Regions from separate parts of the Micromonospora ureilytica genome, predicted to be linked through region 2. Evidence: riboswitches for the same ligand, from Rfam matches in the RefSeq annotation. Region 2 holds a riboswitch; the other holds the start of a gene.

Region 1 (4,186 bases), 2.1 Mb from region 2:
GGGATCTACCTAACCCACCACACCGGTGACCAGTGGAACGAGGGCAAGGCCGTTTCGCGAGCCGACGCCCGGCCCGGTGACCTGGTCTTCTTCTTCTCCGGCCTGAGTCATGTCGGGCTCTATCTGGGCAACAACACAATGGTGCACGCGCCACGTGCCGGCAAACCGGTGCAGGTGTCCAGCATCAACACCATGCCCGTCGCCGGGTTCCGTAGACCCGGCTGATCCACCCAGCGCCAACACGACGGCCCCCGGTCACCGACCGGGGGCCGTCGTGGTTTCTCAGCGGGGCGCTCCCACCGGGGATGGCAGCAGCTGCACGTCGGCGAGGTCGACGTACATGATCCGGTGGCCGAACTGGATCTGCGCGTAGCGGTTCTTGCCGCGAATCACCGTCCAGTCGCCGGGCGAGGAGCCGTCGACGGTGCTGGCCCGGTAGTACTCGCCAGCCAGCACCGCGCCGACGGCGTACCGCTGCCCGGCGGTCAGGGTGTACTGCAGCGGCGAGATCGCCTGGTAGGGCACCCCGTCCGGGTACGCCGACTGCTCCGGGTAGGCCCGTCCGTACACCGGAATGGTGGTCCGGCCGGGCTTCGGGGTGGCCACGACACCGACGGTCCAGCTGGCGGTCGGCGCGGACGCCGGGTTGTGGAACCAGGCCCGCTGCCCGAGGTACCAGATCGCCGTCCAGTCGCCCTGCCGTCCGGCCAGCGCGTACGTCTGCCCGGCGGAGGCCCGGGCACCGTGGTCCGACACGGCCATCGTGTTCGGGGTGCCGTCCGGGCGGAGCGCGATGTCGTTGACCAGTGGCGCGTCCGCGGACGGTGCGCTGCGCAGCACGACCGCCGAGGAGCCGCGCGGCGCGCACGGGACGCCTGCGGTGACGCAGTCGGTGAACGCCGGCCGGTTGGTGGCGTAGTCCGGGTAGATCCGGACCAGCCCGGTGGCCGGGGTGCCGGTGTCCAGTCGAGGTGCGTGCAGCAGGTCGAAGTAGTGCGTCCAGTCCCAGTACGGCCCCGGATCCCAGTGCATTCCCCGCACTGTCGAGGGGATGGTGCCGGGCACGTTGTCGTGGCCGATGATGTGTTGGCGGTCCAGTGGGATGCCCAGCCGCAGCGCCAGGTGCCGGACCAGCTTCGCCGAGGTCCGGTACATCGCCTCGGTGTACCAGGTGCCCTGCGCCGCGAAGCCCTCGTGTTCCAGACCGATCGACTTGGCGTTGACGTACCAGTTGCCGGCGTGCCAGCCGACGTCAGTGGTCCGCACGTGCTGGGCGATGTGCCCGTCGACCGAGCGCAGCGAGTAGTGCCAGCTCACGTAGGTCGGATCCTGGACGAGTTGCAGTGTCGTCGCCCAACTCGCCTCGGTGTCGTGGATGACGATGTACTCGATCTTCTGCCGCGCGGGCCGGTCGGAGAGGTCGTGGTTGCCGTAGTCCCCGTCGCCGAACGCCTCGTAGGGCGCCGGGATCCATTCACAGGAGATGGTGCGGGGGCACTCCACCCCGTCCGGGCGGGCCAGCCGGCGCAGACCCAGCCGGTCCAACCAGGAACGCTCGGGCCGCACCGTACGGGCCGGCAGGGTGATCCGCTGGCCGTCGTCGGTCACCCGGGTCTGGCCCGCGCCGATGGTGGTGAAGACCTCGTCGGCGAAGGCCGCGGCGGCGTCGGCGCTGTCCGCGCCGGAGTAGCGGGCCACCGCGCCGTACCAGGCCGCCGGGTCGGTGTCCGCGCCGACCGGCGCGTTCAGATCCCGTTGGTACGCGCTCAGCAGCGCGGCCCCACCCCGGATGTTGAGGCCCGCGTCGGTGCGCAGTGCCTCGGGGGTGGCACCGGTCAGCGTGGCGGCGGCGTCCACGGTCTGCAACGCGGCGGTGGACGGCGCGGGGGCCTCGACGGGCCGGGGCGCGGGCACCCGGGCGGGACGGGAGTCGTCGCCGCGTGGGTCCTCGGCGCCGGCGTCGTGGTGACCGCGCCCCGGTAGGGCAGCCACGTGCCGGGCGTCGGTCAGGTGCATCGGGCCGTACCCGCCACTGGTGCTCGGTGTGCCGGCGTTGGTGTCCCAGCGCGACTCCAGGTAGGAGACGCCGAGCAGCACGACGGTCGGCACGCCGTACTCGGTGGCCGCGGCGGCGTACTGGTGTTGGCGGTCGGTGGTGGGCGCGGCGGCGGCCGGGCCGACGGAGAGCGGCACCGTGGTCGCGGCGGCGACCACGGTGGCGGCGAGCAGTGCCCGCCAGCCGGTCGACAGGGTTGGATGGTGCATCGAACCCCCTAGATTCTCGCGGAGTGAGGTCAGGTCACCATCGCGCCGCCCGGGAGGTCAGGTCAATACCTTTCCATCTATCGAAGCATGCGGAAAGAATTCTTCACACACGGTCGGTGACCTCGTCCAATCCGTACGGAGTGTCACGGCCGCATGGGTTGCGGATCGGTAACAAGCGTCTCTACTCTGGTCATTCGTCGGCCCGACAGCAGCTCCGCCCAGCCCGGGCGGTAACGGACCGACACCGCCGAGTCGTTTCCGAGCGAACCGGGGACCCAGGTCCCTCGGGGTGAATCCGCAGCCACTGCGGTAGGGCGCCGACTTCCCGCCCGAACCCGTCAGCTAACCCGGTAGGCGGTCAGGAAGAAGGAGTACGGAACCCCGGTGGCACTCCATGCCCCGCGGCCGTCGTCCGAGCGGTCGGCATCAGCCGGCCCGCCGTCGATCGTGCCGCGCCCACGCTGGTCCCGCTTCACCACCGCACTCGCCGCGCTGGCCGGCATCGCCGTCGTCCTGACCGGCACTGCCACGGCGGCCCACGCAGACCCGTCCGTCGCCGAGATCGAGCGCCAGATCGACGCCGACTGGAACAAGCTCGAACCGATCATCGAACGGCACAACGCCACTCGCACCGACCTCGCCGCGAAGCGCAAGCAGGCCGACGCGCTGGCCGCCCGGATCACCCCGCTGGAGCGTCAGGTCGACGCCGCGATGGACAAGGTCAGCGCCCTGGCCGTACGCGCCTACATGGGTGAGAACGTCTCGACAGTCAACGCGATGCTGGGGAGCCGGTCGCCGAGCGAGGTGGTCGGTCAGCTCGAAATGCTCGACCGCTTCGCGCACAACCAGCAGAAGGACGTACGCCAGGTGGCCGACCTGCGCGACCAGCTGGCCGCGCAGAAGGCGCCGCTGGACGAGATGGTGGCCCAGCTGGCCCGCACCGAAGCTCAGCTGGCGGCGAAGAAGAAGCAGATCAACGACGAGATCGACCGCCTGCAGAAGCTGCGCCTCAAGGTGTACGGCAGCGGCGGCGGCGGCCCGCTGCGCCCAGCGCCCTGCCCGGGCAGCTACCCCGGCGGCGCCGCGGGCACCGCTGTCAAGTTCGCCTGCGCGCAGATCGGCAAGCCCTACGTCTGGGGTGCCGAGGGTCCGAACTCGTACGACTGCTCCGGGCTGATGCTGGCCGCCTGGGCGAAGGCCGGTGTGTCGCTGCCGCACAACGCCGCCGCGCAGAGCCGCGTCACGAAGGACGTCAGCAAGGGCGACCTGCGCCCCGGCGACCTGGTCTTCTACTACAGCGACATCCACCACGTCGGCATGTACGTCGGCGGCGGCTGGGTGGTGCACGCCTCGCAGGCCGGTCAACCGGTCAAGATGAAGAAGGTCGACGACGGCCCGATCCACAGCTACGGCCGCCCGGGCTGACCCCGGGTGATCGAAGGGCCCGCCGCGATCCGTCGCGGCGGGCCCTTGTCGTCGTGGTTCTAGCGGGTGAACCTCAGCGGGTTGGCCAGGTGCGCCAGTGCTGCCAGGCGCGGCTGGGCGTCGGCCCCCGCTGGCCCTGGTAGCGCGAGCCGTAGACCGCCGAGCCGTACGGGTGCTCGGCCGGCGAGGAGAGCCGGAAGATGCAGAGCTGCCCGATCTTCATGCCCGGCCACAGGGTGATCGGCAGGTTCGCCACGTTCGAGAGTTCCAGGGTCACGTGACCGGAGAAGCCCGGGTCGATGAAACCGGCGGTGGAGTGCGTGAGCAGCCCGAGCCGGCCCAGGGAGCTCTTGCCCTCCAGTCGGCCGGCGAGTTGGTCACCCAGCGAGATGACCTCCAGCGTCGAGGCGAGCACGAACTCCCCCGGGTGCAGCACGAACGGCTCGCCGTCGGGGACCTCGACCACCGATGTCAGGTCGTCCTGCTGCATGGCGGG
Region 2 (4,186 bases):
GCGCCAACCCGGTGTCGGGGATCTTCGACCGGATCTTCGTGGCCGGGCAGGCGGCGATCGACAGGTACGGCCGCGCCGGGGTGCAGATCCCGGCGGACAAGTTCGTGGTGGTGGGTCGCCCGCAGGTCGAGTCGATCGAGGTACGCCCGGAGCCCGCGCGAGGGCTGGCGCACCCGACGGTGCTGTACACGCCGACCTGGACCGGGCACCACGCCGACGCCGACTACTGCTCGCTGCCGGTGGCCGAGGAGCTGCTGCACCGGCTGCTGGAGCGCGGCGCGACGGTGATCCTGCGGGCCCACCCGTACACCGGGCAGAACCCGGCGTCGGCCCGCCAGCTGGGCCGCCTGACCGAGCTGCTCGTCGCCGACCGGGCCCGCACCGGCCGCCAGCACGTGGTCGGCGCGGCGGCCCGGGAGCTGAGCCTGACCGAGTGCGTCAACTCCTCCGACGCGCTGGTCTCCGACGTGTCCGGCGTGATCTCGGACTTCCTCTACTCCGGCAAGCCGTACGCGGTCACCGACATGGGCGACGAGGGCGACCGGTTCGTGGAGCGGTTCCCGCTGGCCGGGTCGGGTTACGTGCTGCGCCGGGACATGTCCAACGTGGACGAGGTGCTGACCGCACTGTTGGACACCGACCCGCTGGCCGAGGCCCGCTGGGCCACCCGCCGCCGCTACCTGGGTGACTTCCCGGCCGAGTCGTACGCGGAGGTGTTCCTGACCGCCGCCCGCCGGGAGCTGGCGCCCGCGGAGACACTTACCGCGTCGGCGTCGGCCTAGCCGCTCAGCGGTACCTGTCGAGCAGCGCCAGCACCGCGGCCGGGTCCTCCACGTGCGCGTTGTGGCCGAGACCGGGCAGCGTGGCGACAGGTACGCCGTACTCCTTGAGTTGTTCGTCGGTGACCATCGGGTCGTTCTCCCCGCGCGCCAGGACCACCGGCACGTCGGTCGCCGCGAGCAGCGCGGCCAAATCGGGTTCGCCGACGGCGAAGGCGGTCGGGTCCATGGCGAGGCGCCAGCGGCCGTCGACCTGCCGCAGACCGGCGTCCACCACCGGATGGTCCGGTGACAGCAGGCCGGCCAGTCCGGAGACACGCAGGTAGCGGCGAGCCGCCTCGGTGCGGCTGGCGAACCAGCTCACCGGGCGGGCGGCGACCTCGGCGGCGCGGGTCAGCTCCGCAGGTGACCACAGCGCCTTGATGCCCAGCCCGACCACCGCGTCCACAGGCGTTCCGGCGTCACGGGCGGCCAGCGCCAGGCCGACCACCCCACCCAGCGAGTGCCCGAGCACGACCAGCCGGTCGTCGGGGGCGAGGGCCTGCGCGACCTGCTGGGCGAGGCCCACAAAGGAGTACGACGGCAGCGGCGGCGCCCAGCCGTGGCCGGCGAGGTCCGGTGCCAGCCACCGACCGGGCCAGTGCTGCTCGAGGTACGGCGCCCAGGGCAACCACACGTCCCCGGTCGCGCCCATGCCGTGCAGTAGCAGCAGGACCGGCCTGCGGCCGGCGTGACCACCCGTTTTCTCCACCACGGCCGCAGTCTCCCACGGTTCACGGCCCGCCACGAGAGTCGTCGATGACGGCGTACGCCCGGCTGCCACGCGTGCAGACGCCGCGGGCGCCGGCTCCTTGTGGGAGACGGCGCCCGCGGCGGTCGGTGTGCCCGGGTCAGGCGGAGTAGCCCCGGCTGGTGATCCAGTTGGCCAGGTCGATCGTGGTGACCCAGTACGACGGGTCGGCCGGGTTCGCCGAGTCGGCGATCCGCACGGTGCGACCGTTGTCCTTGTAACCCACGACGGCGATGTAGTGCCCGCCGCCGTAGGAGTGCCAGCCGCCGTCGGTGTCGGTGGCGTCGCCGACGACGTTCGCCACCACGCCGCGGCCGTCGGTGATGGCCTTCACGACGTCGGCCTGGAGCCGGTCCATCTGTGCCGGGCTGGGCGCGCCGGGGAACATCCGGGTCCGGTACGGGGAGCCCTTCACCTCGGCGTTGAGCGCCCGGGTGGTGTCCTCGGCCGAGTTGGTGCCCATCTCGGTGGTGCCCAGCTCGGCGCCGAGCTCCTCCTGGGTGCGGTCGATGCCGGCGGCGCTGAGCGCGTTCCGGGTGGCCGCCGGGCCGCAGTTGTAGTAGGTGTTCTGCGCCTCGTAGTCGTAGTCGAGCACCTTGGTCGCGGGCGGCTTCGGCCGCTCCGGCTTCCGGGTCAGGTCCGGGTTGCTGCTGGCCTTGGCGGCGGGTGACGCGGCGCTGGTGGCCGGGGCGGCCGTGCTCGGCGTGGCGCTGGCCGAGGGGGACGCGTCCCGAACGTCACCGCGGGAGGCGGCGACGTCGCTGCGCATCTCGGCGGCCGTGGTCGCGGTGCGCTGGCCGGCCGGGGCGTCGTCGGCCGTGGTGAGCAGGGCGCCGGTGGTGGTGGCGATCGCGAGGGCCGCGGCGGAGGCGGCGACGATCTGGTACGGACGCTCGGTGGCGAGGCGGCGGAGCTGACGCTGCAGGGTGTGCTTCACGGGGTCCTCCACGGATCGGGGGGAGAGCGGCACACCGGGGCCGGACCGGTATCCGGGCAGGCGCCAGCGCGCGGACCGTGGCCCGCGGATGGTGAACCGCTCAGGGGAACGCCCGGAGTGGCCGGGCGGGAAAGGCGATGACCCGGGGGTCAGCTCACCGTCACTGGACGAATGAGCGGGCGCACCGCCGCGCCGTGGAGGCGAGGGAACAACCGAGGGGTGGAAAGGTGCTGCACGAGGAGTTGACTCCTTCCGACACCGCCTACCGGGTTAGCTGACGGATTCGGGCGGGAAGATCGCCCTACCGCGGGCCGTGGCTCGCGGATTCACCCCGGACTTACTGATGGGTCCCCGGTTCGTAGATCACGATTGAGCGGGTCGATGCGGCGTCGCGTCTTGCGATCGGTTACCGCACCGGACGGGACGACACTACTGGCCACTTCGCGCCCTGCCAAGCCAGGTTCACCTGCGTAAACCCCAATTGGCGCGCCAATTTCTGCGCGTATTGCAGATGATGTGACTCGATGGGACAACCGGTTACGGTGACGCCTCCGGGCGACAACCGGACAGGCCGGAAAGAACGCGACCACAATCGCGGGAACAATGACGCCGATCGCGCCGGACGTCCGGTTCAGCAATTCGGTGACCGGCCTCACATCACGGATCGGGCTCAACCCACCCGGGCCGGCCGCCACCGTGCCACGACGGCGGGACGCAACGCCCTGGCCACCGTCCGGCGGGTGGGCGCCGGGGTCGGGCGCAGCCGGGCCTCCGCCACGTACGCCTCCTCGGCGAGGGTGCGAGCCGACTCGGCGGCCAACTCGGCGTCGCGCCAGGCGGCCCGCTCGCGGCCGGTGGCCACCTGGTAGTCGACCAGCCGCGCATCCCGGATCACCCGGCTGATCAGCGCCTCCTGCTCGACCGGGTGTCGTCGGGGATCCCAGCCGTGCCGGTGCCCGAACACGTCGCCGAGCTGAGCCATGGTCAGATCGCCCCGCCAGTACGCCGCCATCGCCGCGCGGTGCAGATAGCGCTCCCGGGCCGCGTACTCGGAGGGGGTGTGCGGAGTCTGCGGAGTGGGCAGTGCGCCGGCGCCCGCGAAGCGACGCGCGGCGGTGTCCGCCTCGTCGTACCCGATCCAGGCCCGCTCCATCTGCTCCTGAGCGGCCAGCCAGGCGGCGCGTCGCCGCCGGGCGGTGGTGGCCGCGCCGGCCGCGGCGACGGCCACCTCCTCGGCGTAGCGACGCCTGTCGACGGCCTCGGCGGCGGCCAACTCCCGCACGGTGGGCACGGCCGGGGGCCGGTCGTCGGTGGGCTGGTCCCGTTCGGGGCGGGCGGCCAGCACGGTGAGGAGGCCCAGGGTCAACAGGAACAGGGTCGACCAGATGGCGGCGGCCTGCGGCACCTCGGTCACGAACTGGTAGAAGACGACGGTCTCCATGGTCGGCACCTCGGGGAGAGAGCAGTGCGATGGGAGCCGCGCCGGCCAGCGGGCCACGGAGGACCACGGGTCGGCGTGGTGGGAAGCGGGTGAGTCGACAGGGCGCGGTGACGGGACGGTCGTCCCGGTGGCTCAGCGCCGGGGTGGGGCCCGGGATGCCCGGCCGCTCGCAGCGTCGACGAGGGGCAGCCGGTCGGACTCCGCCGCGCGGATCGGCAGCGCGCCCGCCGCGATGGTGC

What was found. A riboswitch is a leader RNA that binds a small molecule or an ion and turns the genes downstream of it on or off. The one in region 2 is predicted to bind cyclic di-AMP.
Region 1: linked by a shared signal. The riboswitch ahead of IW248_RS33765 (C40 family peptidase) and the one ahead of IW248_RS15030 (C39 family peptidase) in region 2 are both predicted to bind cyclic di-AMP.

Annotation. Positions count from the first base shown of each region.
Region 1 covers NZ_JADOTX010000001.1:5,428,397-5,432,582, reverse strand. Annotated here, with positions in the region: gene IW248_RS24845 (C40 family peptidase) at 1-225, shown strand, start outside; gene IW248_RS24840 (N-acetylmuramoyl-L-alanine amidase) at 283-2,265, opposite strand; cyclic di-AMP (ydaO/yuaA leader) riboswitch at 2,501-2,636, shown strand; gene IW248_RS33765 (C40 family peptidase) at 2,650-3,690, shown strand; gene dcd (dCTP deaminase) at 3,764-4,186, opposite strand, start outside.
Region 2 covers NZ_JADOTX010000001.1:3,365,187-3,369,372, forward strand. Annotated here, with positions in the region: gene IW248_RS15020 (CDP-glycerol glycerophosphotransferase family protein) at 1-782, shown strand, start outside; gene IW248_RS15025 (alpha/beta fold hydrolase) at 787-1,533, opposite strand; gene IW248_RS15030 (C39 family peptidase) at 1,670-2,518, opposite strand; cyclic di-AMP (ydaO/yuaA leader) riboswitch at 2,751-2,892, opposite strand; gene IW248_RS15035 (hypothetical protein) at 3,177-3,947, opposite strand; gene IW248_RS15040 (hypothetical protein) at 4,080-4,186, opposite strand, start outside.